Regions from separate parts of the Mesorhizobium sp. M0410 genome, predicted to be linked through region 1. Evidence: predicted binding sites of a transcription regulator. Region 1 holds the regulator's gene; the other holds the start of a gene.

Region 1 (7,516 bases):
GCACGGCAGTCGCGGAAGGTTTTGTCGCGATGCGGCCCGAGACGCTGGACATGATCCTCGCCGGCGACGCCAAGAAGGGCGACGTGCTGGGCACCGCGCGCATTGCCGGCATCATGGCGGCCAAGAAGACGCATGAACTGATCCCGCTCTGCCATCCGCTGCTGCTGACCAGGATATCTGTCGACATCGAGCCGGACGTCGCACTGCCCGGCCTGAAGGTGACGGCATTGACCCGCGTCACCGGCAAAACCGGCGTTGAGATGGAGGCCCTGAGCGCCGTCTCGGTCGCTTGCCTGACCATCTACGACATGGCCAAGGCGGTCGACCGCGCAATGGTCATCTCCGGCATCAGGCTGGTTGAAAAGACCGGCGGCAAATCCGGCGACTACAAGATCACCGGGGCCACCGAGGCAGGCCGCTAATGGCGCTGGTCCCAGTTGCCGAGGCGCTCGAGCGCCTGCTGGACGGAGCAGTTGCACTGCCGGGCGAACGCGTCGCGCTGCTGGATGCCGCCGACCGCGTGCTGGCGGAGCCGGTTGTGGCGCTCCGCACCCAGCCGCCGTTCAACGCCTCCGCCATGGACGGCTATGCCGTGCGGGCGGCCGACATCGCGTCCCTACCGGCAAGGCTTTCGGTGATCGGCATGGCGCCGGCCGGACGCGGCTTTGCCGGAACGGTGCAGCAGCGGCAGGCCGTGCGCATCTTTACCGGCGCGCCGCTTCCCGAAGGCACCGACACTATCGTTATCCAGGAGAACGTCCGCGACCTCGGCGGCGGCAGCGTCGAAGTGACAGAGCCGACGGTGCAGGGGCGCAACATCCGCCGCCTTGGGCTCGATTTCGCCAAGGGCGATGTCCTGCTGCCCAAAGGCCGCCTGCTCGATTCGGCCGCCTTGTCGCTGGCGGCATCGGCCAATCACCCCGAGGTCGGCGTGGTCAAACGGCCGCTGGTCGCCATCATCGCCACCGGCGACGAATTGCTGCCGCCGGGCAGCGAGCTTGGCCCCGACCAGATCATCTCCTCTAACGCCTATGGTGTCGCTGCCGCCGCACAGTCGGTCGGTGCGCGGGCGCTCGACCTCGGTATCGCGCCGGACCGCAGGGAGGCGATCGCGGCATTGGTTGAAAAGGCCGTGAAGGCTGGCGCGAACGTCATCGTCACACTGGGCGGTGCCTCGGTCGGCGACCACGACTTCGTCCATGACGTGCTGACCGGGCAAGGCATGACGCTCGATTTCTGGAAGATCGCCATGCGACCGGGCAAGCCGCTGATGTTCGGGTGGCTGGGCGACATTCGCTGCATCGGCTTGCCCGGCAACCCCGTGGCGAGCCTGGTCTGCGCTCAGCTCTTCCTGAAGCCGCTGCTGGCGCGCCTCGGCGGCCGCGCCTTTCAGCAGGATATCCGTCGGGCACGGCTCGGTGCTGCCATGCCGGCCAACGATCTCAGGCAAGATTATGTGCGGGCTGTTGTCACAGACGACGCCGGTGCGCTGGTGGCGACGCCGTTCGGCATCCAGGATTCCTCGATGCTGAAAATGCTGGCCGATGCCAACGGGCTGATCGTCCGCGCGCCGTTCGCGCCTGCTGCGGCGGCGGGCTCCCCCTGCGACGTGCTGATGCTACGCTGAACCTGCCTCACTCCGAGGTCAAGGTCCGGGTCAGCGGATGGTCTGGATCGGCCAAACCGTCGATGATGTTGAAATGATGCCGGTCGGGCTCGACTACGGAGCTGGTCGCGGCACCCAGGCCGATCCAGATGTTGGCCAGCAACGCGCTCTGGCGCAGGAATTCGGCGCGCTCGCCGCCGCCGGCCCAGCAGGTCAGGCGGGCCTTTTCCATCGGGCGCAGCAGCACCGGACTTTCGGCCTGCGCCTCGGCCTCATCGATCGCCAGCGTCTCGTTCATGCCGGTGCGCATGATCGGGCGCAAATCATGCACCCCCGAGATCGACACCACGTGACGAACGCGCCGGACCACTTCGGGCGCCAGCGGCGTCGTCCTCGTAACCATCCGGCTAACAAGATGGCCGCCGGCCGAGTGCCCGGTCAGCATCAGCGGCCCTGCGACCATCGCCGCCGCCTTGCCTATCGCCGCGCCGACTTCCTTGACGATGCTGCCAATGCGTATCTGCGGACAGAGCGTGTAGGACGGCATGGCAACTGCATAGCCGCGATCAACAGCGCCCGCGGCAAGATGTGACCAGAAACTCTTGTCGAATGCCATCCAGTAGCCGCCATGGACGAACACCACGACCCCCTTCGGCTTGGTGGCCGGCAGGAAAAGATCGAGCCGGTTGCGTGGGTTGTCGCCATAGGCCAGGTCGAGCCGCGCCCTGCCCTCGGTCAAAAGCGCGTCGCGGAAAACCTGCGCGGGCTCGACCCAGGCCGCCGGCCAGCGATCGCTGCCGGCTATGTTGGCGCCGTTGGCATAGGCGTTGTCCCAATCGGCAATGTGACGTTCGAACACCCTGCGCCCTCCCTGGCAATATGGCCTTGCAACCTGGCCGCGAGCATCGCGCGGCGCGTCGTCGCCAGCCTCACGATTCCAGCTCTCGCATCGATCTCAAGTGACAGCCGCCTTGATGGCGAAGCGCGCATCCTTCCACGCACCGGTGCGCAGGATGTCCTCAAGCACTTCGACGGCCTGCCAGACATCGGCATAGCCGACATAGAGCGGGGTGAAGCCGAAGCGCATGGTCGATGGCGCGCGAAAATCGCCGATCACGCCACGTTCGATCAGCGCGCGCATGATCTGGTAGCCATGCTCATGCATGAATGAAATCTGGCTGCCGCGTTTTTCCCCATCGCGCGTGCTTTCGAGCGTGAGGCCGTAAGTGCCGCACTTTGCCTCGACAAGCTCGATGAACAGATCGGCCAGTGCGATGCTCTTCTTGCGCACCGCCGTCATGTCGACATCGTCCCAGATGTCGAGCGCGCCCTTCAGCGTGCGCATCGAAAGGATCGGCTGGGTGCCGCACAGAAACCGGCGGATGCCGGTGCCGGCCGCATAGCCTGGCTCGAAGGAGAAGGGCCGTGCATGGCCCCACCAGCCGGTGAGCGGCTGCTGAATGTCGGCAAGATGCCGCTCAGCCGCATAGATGAAGGCAGGCGCGCCCGGGCCGCCATTCAGATATTTATAGGTGCAGCCAACGGCAAAATCGGCGTTGGCTTTGTCGAGCTCGACTGGCATCGCGCCGGCGGTGTGGCAGAGATCCCAGACGATCATCGCCCCGGCTTCCTGGGCCCTGCGCGTCAGCGCCGGCATGTCGCGCAGTTCGCCCGATTTGTAGTTGACGTGGTTGACCAGCACCACGGCGGTGCGATCGTCGATCAGCTCCTCGATGGTCGGCGCGTCGACCGCCGAGAGGCGCAGCAGCGCATCTTTTCGCGTCGAAACCACACCCTCAGCCATGTAGAGGTCTGTCGGAAAACTATCGCCCTCGGCGACGATGACCTGCCGCTCCGGTCGCATGGCCATGGCGGCGTGCAGCAGCTTGTAGATGTTGACCGACGTCGTATCGCAGACCACCGTCTGGCCGACCGCGGCACCGATCAGGCGCCCTAGCTGGTCGCCAAGTTCAAGCGGCATGTTGAACCAGCCGGCCGTGTTCCATGCGCGGATGACATCATGCGACCATTCTTCGGTCGCGGCCTTGTACAATTCATCGAAAGCGGCACGTGAAGCAGCTCCTAGCGAATTGCCGTCGAGATAGATCACTCCTTGCGGCAAGACAAAGCGGTCGCGCATCGCGCCCAGCGGATCCGCGGCATCCATCGCCTTTACGGCCACGAGATCGGGAATTCCCGTCATGATTTGCCTGCTCCCCCAAAAAATCCAACGCAACGCCGGACACGCATCAACTGTTCTTCTGTTCTTCCATTACCTGGTTGCGCGTGCAAGGCTCCACCGGCGAGAAGCAGCCTGACCAGGCGGTGGAAACCTGGAGTTAGCCCGAGGTTGGCGTTTTGAGTTCGTTTCGTTCACGGCGCATTGACCAAACCGCACAGTCGATAGGGGTTCACTTCCGTGCCCTTTGCCGACCGACGGCCGATGCCAGTACCGCCTTCTAGGAGGCCAGAACGGCGCAAATGAAAGCAGAATCAATGCGATGAGGCTCGCGGCGGCGAAAATACGGTACGCCGGTAGGGGACGTCGTTTGTTTCCCGAGCCTTAACGCATTCATTAAACTTTAAACAGTTGCGGAACACAACTGGAACAGATAGTGTCTGTTCTGGGTTTGTTTTCTGATTCTGTTGGGGGTCGCTATGCTGACACGCAAACAACACGAACTGCTTATGTTCATCCACGAAAGGTTGAAGGAAAGCGGTATCCCACCGTCCTTCGACGAGATGAAGGAAGCGCTCGACCTGGCTTCCAAATCCGGAATCCACCGACTGATTACGGCGCTGGAGGAGCGCGGCTTCATTCGCCGTTTGCCCAACCGGGCCCGTGCACTGGAGGTGCTACGCCTGCCTGACTCGATCGCCCCCGGCCTCAATGCGGCACGCAAGTTCTCGCCGAGTGTCATCCAGGGCAGTCTTGGGCAAGGTGCCCCTCGGCAGGGCAAGCCGACATCGTCGCGCGTCCCTGCAGCCGGCAATGACGACGATGTCGTCGCCGCCGTTTCGATCCCGGTGATGGGCCGCATCGCCGCCGGTGTGCCGATCGATGCTATCCAGCACCAGACGCATTCGATTTCGGTGCCGCCGGATATGATCATGGGCGGCGAGCATTATGCGCTCGAGGTCAAAGGCGATTCGATGATCGAGGCTGGCATTTTCGACGGCGACACGGTGATCATCCGCAATGCCGATACGGCGAGCCCCGGTGAGATCGTGGTGGCCCTGGTCGACGAGGAGGAAGCGACACTGAAGCGGTTCCGCCGCAAGGGCGCCTCGATCGCCCTGGAGGCCGCCAATCCGGCCTACGAGACGCGCATCTTTGGACCAGACAGGGTCAAGGTGCAGGGCAAGCTCGTTGGGCTGATCCGCCGCTACTGAGTTGCGCCCTTGGTGCCGGCTTTTGGATTGTCGGCCCGGTATGGCGGCAGGCCGCGCGCCGCGCGTGAAAATTTCCGCTGCACGTGCCAGGGCCGGTATGATTTTTCGACGGCGAAGCGGATTTCGGCGCGTGTTGCCGCTTGTGGATCGAAATAGACGGCCGCACTTCCTGCGCGCGCCAGTTGCCGTTTTGTGACGACGAGGACCAGCCGGTCGTAGTAGCAGGGATTATGGGCGGTGGCGTCGTCGATGACGATCAAGCTGGCGAAGGCGCAGGCTGGCCGTGCGGTATCGCGATCCTTGGCTTGCGCAATGATCGCGCCGGATGGATGCCTGGCGAGGCAGAGACCGTCCGTGCAAATGAACGGCATGCCCGGCGGTAGGTCGGCCGGATCGGCAATGTCGAATTGCGGATCGTTCTTTCCAGGTGTTTCCGGCGCGACGATAGCCTCTGATGTGAGCGCGCGTTTCCAGTTGTCGATGGTGAACTCATTCGGGCGTGCCCGGTTGACCGCGAGCTCACCGCTGCCGATCGGCAGCGCGACCAGCCGTGCGTCCTCCGAGATCAATACGTCGGGTACGCGTGTCTGCGTTGTCGTCAGCAAGCCGGCGAGCGCAAAAGGAAGTGCCGCCAGCCGCAACCAGGTCGTCGCCATGCTGGCAATGACGAGGGCGATCGTCACCAGAAGGACGGATCTCAGCGAAATCAGCCCGACCGCATCGATCGGCGAGCGCTCCGAGATCCACCCGGACAGGGCGATCATCGCCGTCAGCCCCTTGCCCATCACGTATAGGAAAGGCCCATCCGCGCCGAACGGCATCGCCAGCGCACTGAGGACGGCGAAGGGCATGACGACCAGTGAGACGATGGGCATGATGGCCAGATTGGCGAACAGGCTGAGCGGCGCCACGCGCTGGAAATGCCATATGGCGAAAAGCGCCGTGGCGCTCCCTGCAATGATCGAGGTCATCGCCAGGCCGCCCATGCCCAGCAGGACCTTTCGCGTGGCGAGGCGTAGCGGCGACCGCCGCGGCGGCGGCGTGGTGGCCCTGCCGGCGCGGTAGTCGGACCAGCCGGCATAGGCGCCGACAAGGGCCGCCGTCGCGGCGAAGGACATCTGGAAGCTCGGACCGACCACCTCGTGTGGCGACACCAGAATGACCGCGATGGCCGAGATCGCCAGGTTGCGCATGGTGAGCGCGGCCCGGTCGAACAGCACGGCGATAAGCATCACCGCCAGCATGATGAAGCTGCGTTCGGCCGCTACCACAATGCCGGAAAAGACGAGGTAGGCCGCAATCGAAAAAAGCGCGGCGGCCGCGGCATATTTCTTGACCGGCCGTCGCGATGAGAAATCGGGAAACAGCGCAAAGGCGCCGCGTAGCAGCGCCATGATGGTGCCGGCGACCAACGCCATATGCAGCCCCGAGATAGAGATGATGTGATAAATGCCTGTACGCCGCATCGCTTCGTTGATCTCCTCGGGAATGCCTGCGCGCACGCCGACGATCAGCGCAGCAGCAATCTCGCCCTCGGCGCCGCCGATGCGGCTGCGGATATGGTCGGCGATGGATTCGCGCGCGTCTTCGATCGCGGAAGAAAGCCGCGCGGCAAGCGGCATGCTGCTCGACGACACGACTTTCGGATTGCCGAGAAAAAAGCCGCTGCCGCCGATACCGGCGAAATAGCTGTCGAAGGAGAAATCATAGCTGTCGGGCCGCACCGGGCCGGTCGGCGGCAGCAGCCGCACATAGCCGGTGATCTCGGAACCGGCGGCCAGCTCATCCGGTATCTTCATCGCCGAAACGCGGACCCGTTCCGGCATGTAGCGCAGCGTCGGCCTGGCGGTTGAGATCACATCGATTGTCAGCCGGATGCGGCCGCTAGCCATGGGTTCGTACGATACGACGCGACCCGTCAGCCGCGTCGAGATTTCAGAACCGAGCACATGCGTCCCGACACGCCAGGTCTCGAACTTGGCGGCAAGCACGCCAAGCACGCAGAACAACGCCACCATGAAGCACAGGCGGGCTCTGGGCCAAGAGCGCGAGACGACGGCACAAAGGGCCGCGAGGAGCACGAGTGCGATCGGCTGTGGAAAGGCCGGCTCCACCGCCATCGCGAAATACACGACCACCCCGCATGCGAGGAACACCGGCACCAGCAGGAAGGCGATGCCACGGTCGAGTTCCAGGCCGGCCGCCGAGGTTACGCTGTTGCGGATACGGGACGGTGACGAGAGGCGGAAACGCCTGGGCAGGCGTACGATGGGCTCGCCCGCGGGCACGAGAACCGTTGCTGGGTCGCTGGCCGGCAGCGACGGAGCATCGAAGCGCGGAGCGGGTAGCAATGCCGGTGCCGGCAGGACAGGCGGGGGAGCGGCAAACAGCAAGCGTTCGCTGACGCCGCTGCCAACGTCCTCGCCCTCGCCCGCACCACGGCCTCGCACAGCCATCGGGTCTGCCCCTTGCGCCCTCGACCTCCTATGCTACATGAACGCGCAACGCGCGAAAGTC
Region 2 (7,516 bases), on a different contig from region 1:
AGCGTGGCGGGGAGAATGATATAGGTGAATTCGACCGACTGGCGGGGCGGGCCTGGCTGAACCACTTGGCCGAAGTTGACGTTGGCTGAGCCTACGATTTCGCCGCGCCACTCGCCCGCCACGATCGGCGGCAACTCAAGATGGCCGCCCTTTTTGCGGACAGTCATTCCGAACGTGTGCGCCAGGAAGCGTGGCAATATCGATACCCGCTGCCTCTAGCCTGCGCCTCGCCGCCGCGACGACCTCCGCGCCAAACTGCGGCGCGTGCCGCACAACGATGGCTTCGCCGGTCAGCTCCGGCATGTTCCGCTCCAGCAGCATGACAAAGCCGTCGGTGCTTTTCGCGCTCATGGCCCAGTCTTGAAGGGTTTGGACCACTCCCGCCCTTGCGACTTTCTGCCTAGTGCGGGCGAGCCGGGTCGTCTTTCCTCGCTCTTCGGACAGGACATGCTCGAAGGCATGTATCGTCTGCCAGAAATCATGCTCCCCGGTCCGGGGTTTCTCTTTGGGTAGGACCGAAACCAGCTTGCGGAAAGCGGCGTCGGCCACGCCCGGCTCACCCTTGTCCCGGGCGTTCCTGATCCACGATTTCAGCTTTTCGGGATCGTTGCAGTTCTCGATCAGTCCCAGAACCTTCGCCACGTCGCTCATGCGGTCCTCCCTTTAGTCCCTGACCCGCAAGCCTGTCTTGCCCACCGCAGCGACTGCGAGGATTCGAGTAGCTTCCAAGACGAGGCCCAGCAAAATCAAGTGGCTCAGGTTACAATATGCGCGTTGGGCGTTCGGGCATACATGCTTACCGGAAAGCATGGGAATGCGGTATGCGGAAAGCAAGCCTAGCACTTGAAGCGTTCGTTGACGAAACGATCCAAAAAGGCCCGCGAGAAACGATACTTCCCGACAGTTTTCATAGCGATGCGTCATCAGCTATGCGTCCCCGCCATATGGTGCATAAGCCCTCGTTCTTGGCAGAACTTCGCGATCATGGTGAAGTTCCGGTCGGTGTAAAGGTCGTCGGGCAGCGCAACCTGGTGTGGTTAGTCGCAGTCGATGACCGATGGCGTTGGTGAGCCCCGACTGCGTTTGACCACTATTCGAAATGCATCGACTGGCCGCGCATCATCGCCAGGGTCAGTGCGACTGCGGGGTTTGCAGGCGGCTTCTCCATAAGCAGGGAGCCGTCGAAAATCGCGCCACGCCGCCATGCGCAATTCGTCACCGTCATCGACGGCTGCAGGGTCGAAAACGTGGGCATCGTAGGGATCCCGGTCAATCTCGATAGTCCAGTTCTTGAGCGCCTTGCGAGCCATTTCCTCCACCTGGGCAAGGTCGCTGGTGAAGAAGGGGATACGGTCGCCATCTTCCGAAAGGGGCTCAACCGCTCCAGCGTCGGCCGCTCGCACACCCAACCCAGAACGAAGGCAATATCGAAATCGATCTGGTGGTCCGGGCCAGCTGTAACCTCCAGCCGTTTGACGACGTCCGGATAGAGCTGCTTGCGCGCCGGCCACGTGTCCGGAAGCGCCTCGGCTTGCAATCTCGTTCGGGGAACGTCGATCAGTTCCATGATCTGATGGCGCGGAACTCTGTCCTCCGGCCAGCCCGCACAACATGCGGTCGTCGCAGCCTCGTCGGCCTCCATCCAAACCGAAGCAGCCCGGTCCTCGTCCTCGGTGGGCTTGTCGTCTTCCGGAAAGCCTTTGATGTCCCACCCTTCCAACGCGAACAAACCTTCCGCGCCCTGCAAAGCCGTAATGCCGGCCCGCGCGAAGACACCGCGTGCCAGTTCTTCGGGCGTTGCACCTTCAATGTTCAAGCGAAGTTCCATGGTTCGCCTCCTGTGCCAATCGCACCGACAGTGAACAAAATAAGAACATTGGAGTCAATAGGCTCTTGGCAACAGAGGAATTGGTTCCGTTTTTTCAACGGGATAGCCACCAGAGCGATGATCGGCGCTCCGTGTCGAATTCCAAGGCAACGGCTCCATTGCCGATCATGATGCGGACCGCTGCGGACGGGGACAGTCGGTCCCGCGTCCCGTCCTGCGGCCGGCGCTATGCTGACGCTCCTACGGCTGTCCTGTTAACCGTCCGCGGCGGGGGCGAATTTCCTCCGTCCCGCGCGCGACAATGTCCGCATTTGCGGACGCGCGCAGGACTGCGGCTTATGCGCCGTTTTTCCTTTGGGCGCCGGCAGTCGCCGGCGCGACGTCCAGCGGGGCATCGTGCCCTTCGACCGTATCGTCCTGTCGGCAAACGACTCTATCGGTGCCACCGAGTGAGCGGTCGCGCCAAACATTTCTTCCGCAGCGCCACCTCACCATGCCATTGACTCTTTACTAGGAAGAGAACAAATGAGGAACATACCATCAGCATTTCGCGTTCAGGGGACCAGATGAGTGCATCGGCGCCAAACGCTGCCATTTCCGATCTTCAAAATCGCATTGCGCGTCTCGAAGGCGGCAACACGCCCGAAAGAGCGGTGCTCCCTTTCGGCATTTCCTCTATCGACAGCCACCTGCCTGGGGGCGGTGTGGCACTTGGCGCGCTCCATGAAGTTGCCGGTGGTGGCAATGGAGCGATTGATGGCGCCGCCGCGTCGCTTTTTGCTGCAGGAATTGCGGCCAGGACGCAGGGCAAGGTGCTGTGGTGTGTGACGCGCCAGGATCTGTTTGCGCCGGCAATCGCCCAGGTCGGACTTCACCCGGACCGGGTGATCTATGTCGAAGCCGGTGACGACAAATCCCTGCTCGCCTGCTTCGAGGAAGGCCTGCGGCACATGGGGCTTGGGGCTGTGGTTGCCGAGGTTGCCCGGCTGTCGATGACGGCCTCGCGACGTTTGCAGCTTGCATCGGAAGGCTCCGGCGCCATGGGCATCGCCGTCCGCCGCTGGCGCCGACAGACCGAAGCCGCCGATTTTGGGCAGCCGACGGCGTCTGTCACCCGCTGGCGGGTTTCTGTGCTGCCGTCACGGCCGCTGCCTGTGCCAGGCGTTGGCCGGGCGCGATGGCAACTTGAACTGATCCGGTCTCGTGGAGGGGAAACGCTCGATATCGAAGTGGAGGCATGCGATGCCCAAGGTCGTCTCGCTCTTCCTTCCAAGCTGGTCGACCGACCGGCTCAGAAGGAAATTGGGCGACGTCTCGCCGCCACCGGATAGACCCTTGGTGCTGGTCGGGCGGCAAGGCAATCGTCGCTTGGTGATCGCGGCAGATCGCTCGGCTATGGAAGCGGGCCTACGCATCGGAATGCCGGCACGAAAGCGCAGGCCCTCATTCAGGGTCTGGTGGTTATGGACGCGGAGCCCGATGCCGACACGGAGGGATTGGAGCGGCTGGCGCTGTGGGCATTGCGGCGGTACGCGCCGATCGTAGCTGCGGATCCTCCGGACGGATTGGTCCTGGACACCACGGGCGCCGATCACCTTCATGGCGGCGAACAGATGATGCTGGTCGATATGGTCGAACGTCTCTACCAGGTCGGCTTTTCGGCGCGGGCAGCGATTGCGGATAGCTGGGGTGCCGCTCACGCCGTTGCGCGTTACATCCGGCAGACCGTCAGCGTGGTCGCTGGCAACGGAACCCTCGACGCCATTCGTCCTCTGCCCATCCCGTCTCTACGGTTGCCCGACGCAATCGTCAGCGGTTTGCGCGTTTTGGGCTTCGACAGGGTGGGGGACCTTCTGCAGCAGCCTCGCGCACCCTTGACCCTGCGCTTTGGGCCCGAATTGGGCCGCCGTCTTGACCAGGCCACTGGCCGCCTTGCCGAACCGATCGAGCCGGTGCGGCCAGTGGAGGTGGTCGAGGTAAAGCATGCCTTTGGCGAGCCCATTGGTGCGGCCGACACTATCGCGCGCTACATCGGCAAGCTTGTGCAAGCGCTATGCCTCGAGCTGGAGACCAGGGGGCTAGGCGCCCGACGGCTCGACCTGCTGCTCTACCGCGTCGACAACCGGATCGAAGCCATTCGCGTCGGCACCGCCTTGCCCATCCGCGATGTCAAGCGGCTGACGCGTCTGCTTTGCGACAAGATCGAGCGGGTCGATCCCGGTTTCGGCATCGAGCTGATGCGCTTGTCGGCGCCTCGAGCCGAACCGTTGACGCCCAGGCAGACGATCTCCTCACTCATCGAACAACAGGACGCTGACATTTCGGACCTGATCGACATACTGGGCAATCGTGCCGGCGAGGAGATGCTTTATCGGTTTGCCCCGGTGGCCAGCGACGTGCCCGAACGATCAGTTCGGCGTGTCGCCCCCGCGTCGGTGGAGACCGGCGATGCCTGGCCAGACCATTGGCCGCGTCCGGCTCGTCTGTTCGCAGTGCCTGAGCCGATCGAGGCGATAGCTCTATTGCCTAATCATCCGCCACCGAGCTTTACCTGGAGAGGCATCCGTCGAAGGGTGAAGCGGGCCGATGGCCCTGAGCGCGTTTTCGGCGAGTGGTGGAAGCGCGACGCCGAACTTGCCGCGGTGCGCGACTATTTCCAGGTCGAGGACGATGCCGGCGAGCGCTACTGGATCTATCGCGCTGGCGATGGCGAGGATGCCGCGACCGGCTCCCATCGCTGGTTCCTGCACGGCATTTTCGGATGATCGCACCGTACGTCGAACTGCAATGCACCTCGCATTTTTCCTTCTTGCGTGGCGCCAGTTCCTGCGAGGAATTGTTTGCGCAGGCCGCCATAATGGACATGCCCGCACTTGCCATCTGCGATCGCAACAGCCTGGCCGGGATCGTGCGCGCGCATGAGGCGGCAAAGGCGACCGGCGTCAGGCTGATCGTCGGCTGCCGGCTGGATCTGGCGGAAGAGATTTCCATCCTGGTCTATCCGACCGATCGCGCCGCCTACTCGCGGCTTTGCCGCTTGCTGTCTCTGGGCAAGAAGCGCGGTGGCAAGGCGAAATGCGTGCTGCATTGGGCCGACCTCGTCGGCTATGGCGACGGCCTTGTTGCGGTGTTCGTTCCCGATCAGGCCGACGACACATCCTCGATGTGGCTGCGGCGACTGTGCGAAGCGTTTGGCGACCGGGCTTACATGGCGCTGACGCTGCGCCGCCGTCCCAACGACGCTTTGCGGCTGCACGATCTTTCCAATCTTGCCGGACAGGCCGGCGTGCCAACGGTCGTTACCAACGATGTGCTCTTCCACGAGCCGTCACGGCCCATCCTGCAGGACGTCGTCACCTGCATCCGGCACAATGTCACGATCGACCACGCCGGGCTGCGGCGCGAACGACATGCCGACCGCTATCTGAAGCCGCCGATTGAGATGGCACGCCTGTTCGGCCGTTATCCCGAAGCGATCGCGCATACCCTCGAGATCGCCGAGCGCTGTCGATTCTCACTGGACGAGCTTGCCTATCAATATCCCGAGGAACGCATGGTGCCGGGTCTGACACCGCAGCAGGCGCTGGAGAAACTGGACCTGGGAAGGTGCCACGACGCGCTTTCCGGAAGGCGTGCCGGACAAGGTTGTTGGTACGCTCAAGCATGAATTGCAGCTCATCGAGAAAATGCAATACGCGCCGTATTTTCTGACCGTCAATTCGATCGTGCGCTTTGCCCGCAGTCAGGACATCCTCTGCCAAGGCAGGGGGTCTGCCGCCAACAGCGCTGTATGCTATGTCTTGGGCATCACCTCGATCGATCCCGACCGCAATGACCTGCTGTTCGAGCGCTTCGTCTCGGAAGAACGCCGCGAGCCGCCCGATATCGATGTCGATTTCGAACATGAGCGCCGAGAAATCGCCATGCAATGGATGTTCGATAACTATGGCCGTGAGCACGCAGCACTCTGCTCGACCCTCATCCGCTATCGTTCCAAAGGCGCCCTGCGTGATGTCGGCAAGGCTCTGGGTCTGCCCGAAGACCTAATCAAGATGCTGTCGTCGCAGGTGTGGGGCTGGTCGGACGAAGGCGTCCAACCAAAGCATGCGGAGGAACTGAACCTCAATCTCGGCGATCGCCGTCTGCGCCTGGCGCTTGACCTGGCCAGGCAGCTGATCGGCGCACCGCGTCATCTGTCGCAACACCCCGGTGGCTTCGTCCTGACTCGCGACAGGCTCGACGATCTGGTGCCGATCGAACCGGCCGCAATGAAGGATCGTCAGGTCATCGAATGGGACAAGGATGACATCGACGCGCTGAAGTTCATGAAGGTCGACGTGCTAGCGCTCGGCATGCTGTCCTGCATGAAGCGCGGCTTTGATCTCTTGTCACAGCACAAGGGGATCAATCTGGATCTCGCCACGATCCCGGCCGAGGATCCGCGCACCTATGCGATGATCCGCAAGGCCGATACGCTCGGCAACTTTCAGATCGAATCCCGAGCCGTGTCAATGCTGCCGCGCATCAAGCCACGGACCTTCTATGACCTGGTAATCGAGGTGGCGATCGTGCGGCCAGGACCGATCCAGGGCGACATGGTACACCCCTACCTGCGGCGGCGCGAAGGCAAGGAGGAGGTTGTCTATCCCAAGCCGGAGCTCGAAAAGGTGCTCGGAAAAACACTGGGCGTGCCGCTGTTCCAGGAACAGGCGATGCGCGTCGCGATCGAATGTGCCGGCTTCACGCCGGGCGAGGCCGATCAGCTTCGCCGCGCCATGGCAACCTTCAAGCACACTGGCGGTGTCTCCAGCTTCGGCGCCAAGCTGATCGGTGGCATGGTGAAGAACGGCTATGAGCGCGAATTCGCCGAAAAGACGTTCAAGCAATTGGAGGGCTTCGGCAGTTACGGTTTTCCCGAGAGCCATGCGGCAAGCTTTGCATTGATCGCCTACGCATCGTCTTGGCTGAAATGTCATCACCCCGATGTCTTAACAATGCCCAGCCGATGGGTTTCTACGCACCCGCGCAGATCGTTCGCGATGCCGGTGACCACGGTGTCGAGGTTCGCCCGGTGTGTGTGAACGCGTCGCGCTGGGATTGCACGCTCGAGCCCACCGAAAGTGAGGACCGGTTTGCCGTTCGGCTTGGCTTGCGGATGGTTCGTGGTCTGCAAACGCCGACGCCGCGACCATCGTCACCACACGCGCCGACCAATCCTTTGCGTCGGTTGACGACCTCTGGCATCGAGCCGGGGTTCCCGCGGCATCCTTGGTCGAGCTCGCCCAGGCCGACGCCTTTCAACCCTCATTGTCGCTGGCCAGGCGTGAGGCCCTGTGGGCGATCAAGGCGCTGCGCGACGAACCGCTGCCGCTGTTTGCCGCGGCCTCGGCTCGCGAGCAGCAAACGGTGCCGGAGATCCGCGAGCCCCTAGTCGCGCTACGCGCCATGACATCAGGCGGCGAGGTGGTCGAGGACTATGGACATGTCGGGCTGACCCTGCGCGATCATCCCGTCTCCTTCCTGCGCGCCGACCTGCGCCGCAAGCGCATCGTCTCTTGCCGCGAGGCCATGCAGGCGCGCGATGGGCAATGGCTGGAAGCAGCCGGGCTCGTTCTGGTCCGGCAACGGCCGGGCTCAGCCAAGGGCGTGATGTTCATCACGATCGAGGACGAGAGCGGCATCGCCAAT

What was found. The regulator LexA, encoded in region 1, represses DNA repair genes until DNA is damaged. The targets are predictions, from matches to a motif close to TGTTCNNNNTGTGTTCNG.
Region 2: NKI63_RS15750 (ImuA family protein) is a predicted target of LexA. The motif match lies at 2,346-2,363, and genes of this name have one in related genera.

The regions. Positions count from the first base shown of each region.
Region 1 covers NZ_JAMYRN010000007.1:138,177-145,692, reverse strand. The annotation lists gene moaC (cyclic pyranopterin monophosphate synthase MoaC) at 1-422, shown strand, start outside; gene NKI63_RS12225 (molybdopterin molybdotransferase MoeA) at 422-1,627, shown strand; gene NKI63_RS12220 (hormone-sensitive lipase) at 1,635-2,465, opposite strand; gene kynU (kynureninase) at 2,562-3,809, opposite strand; gene lexA (transcriptional repressor LexA) at 4,265-4,999, shown strand; gene NKI63_RS12205 (ComEC/Rec2 family competence protein) at 4,993-7,455, opposite strand.
Region 2 covers NZ_JAMYRN010000009.1:170,458-177,973, forward strand. The annotation lists gene NKI63_RS15740 (hypothetical protein) at 136-651, opposite strand; gene NKI63_RS15745 (hypothetical protein) at 1,091-1,828, opposite strand; gene NKI63_RS15750 (ImuA family protein) at 2,395-3,159, shown strand; partial or broken gene NKI63_RS15755 (DUF6504 family protein) at 3,071-4,593, shown strand; partial or broken gene NKI63_RS15760 (error-prone DNA polymerase) at 4,590-7,516, shown strand, end outside.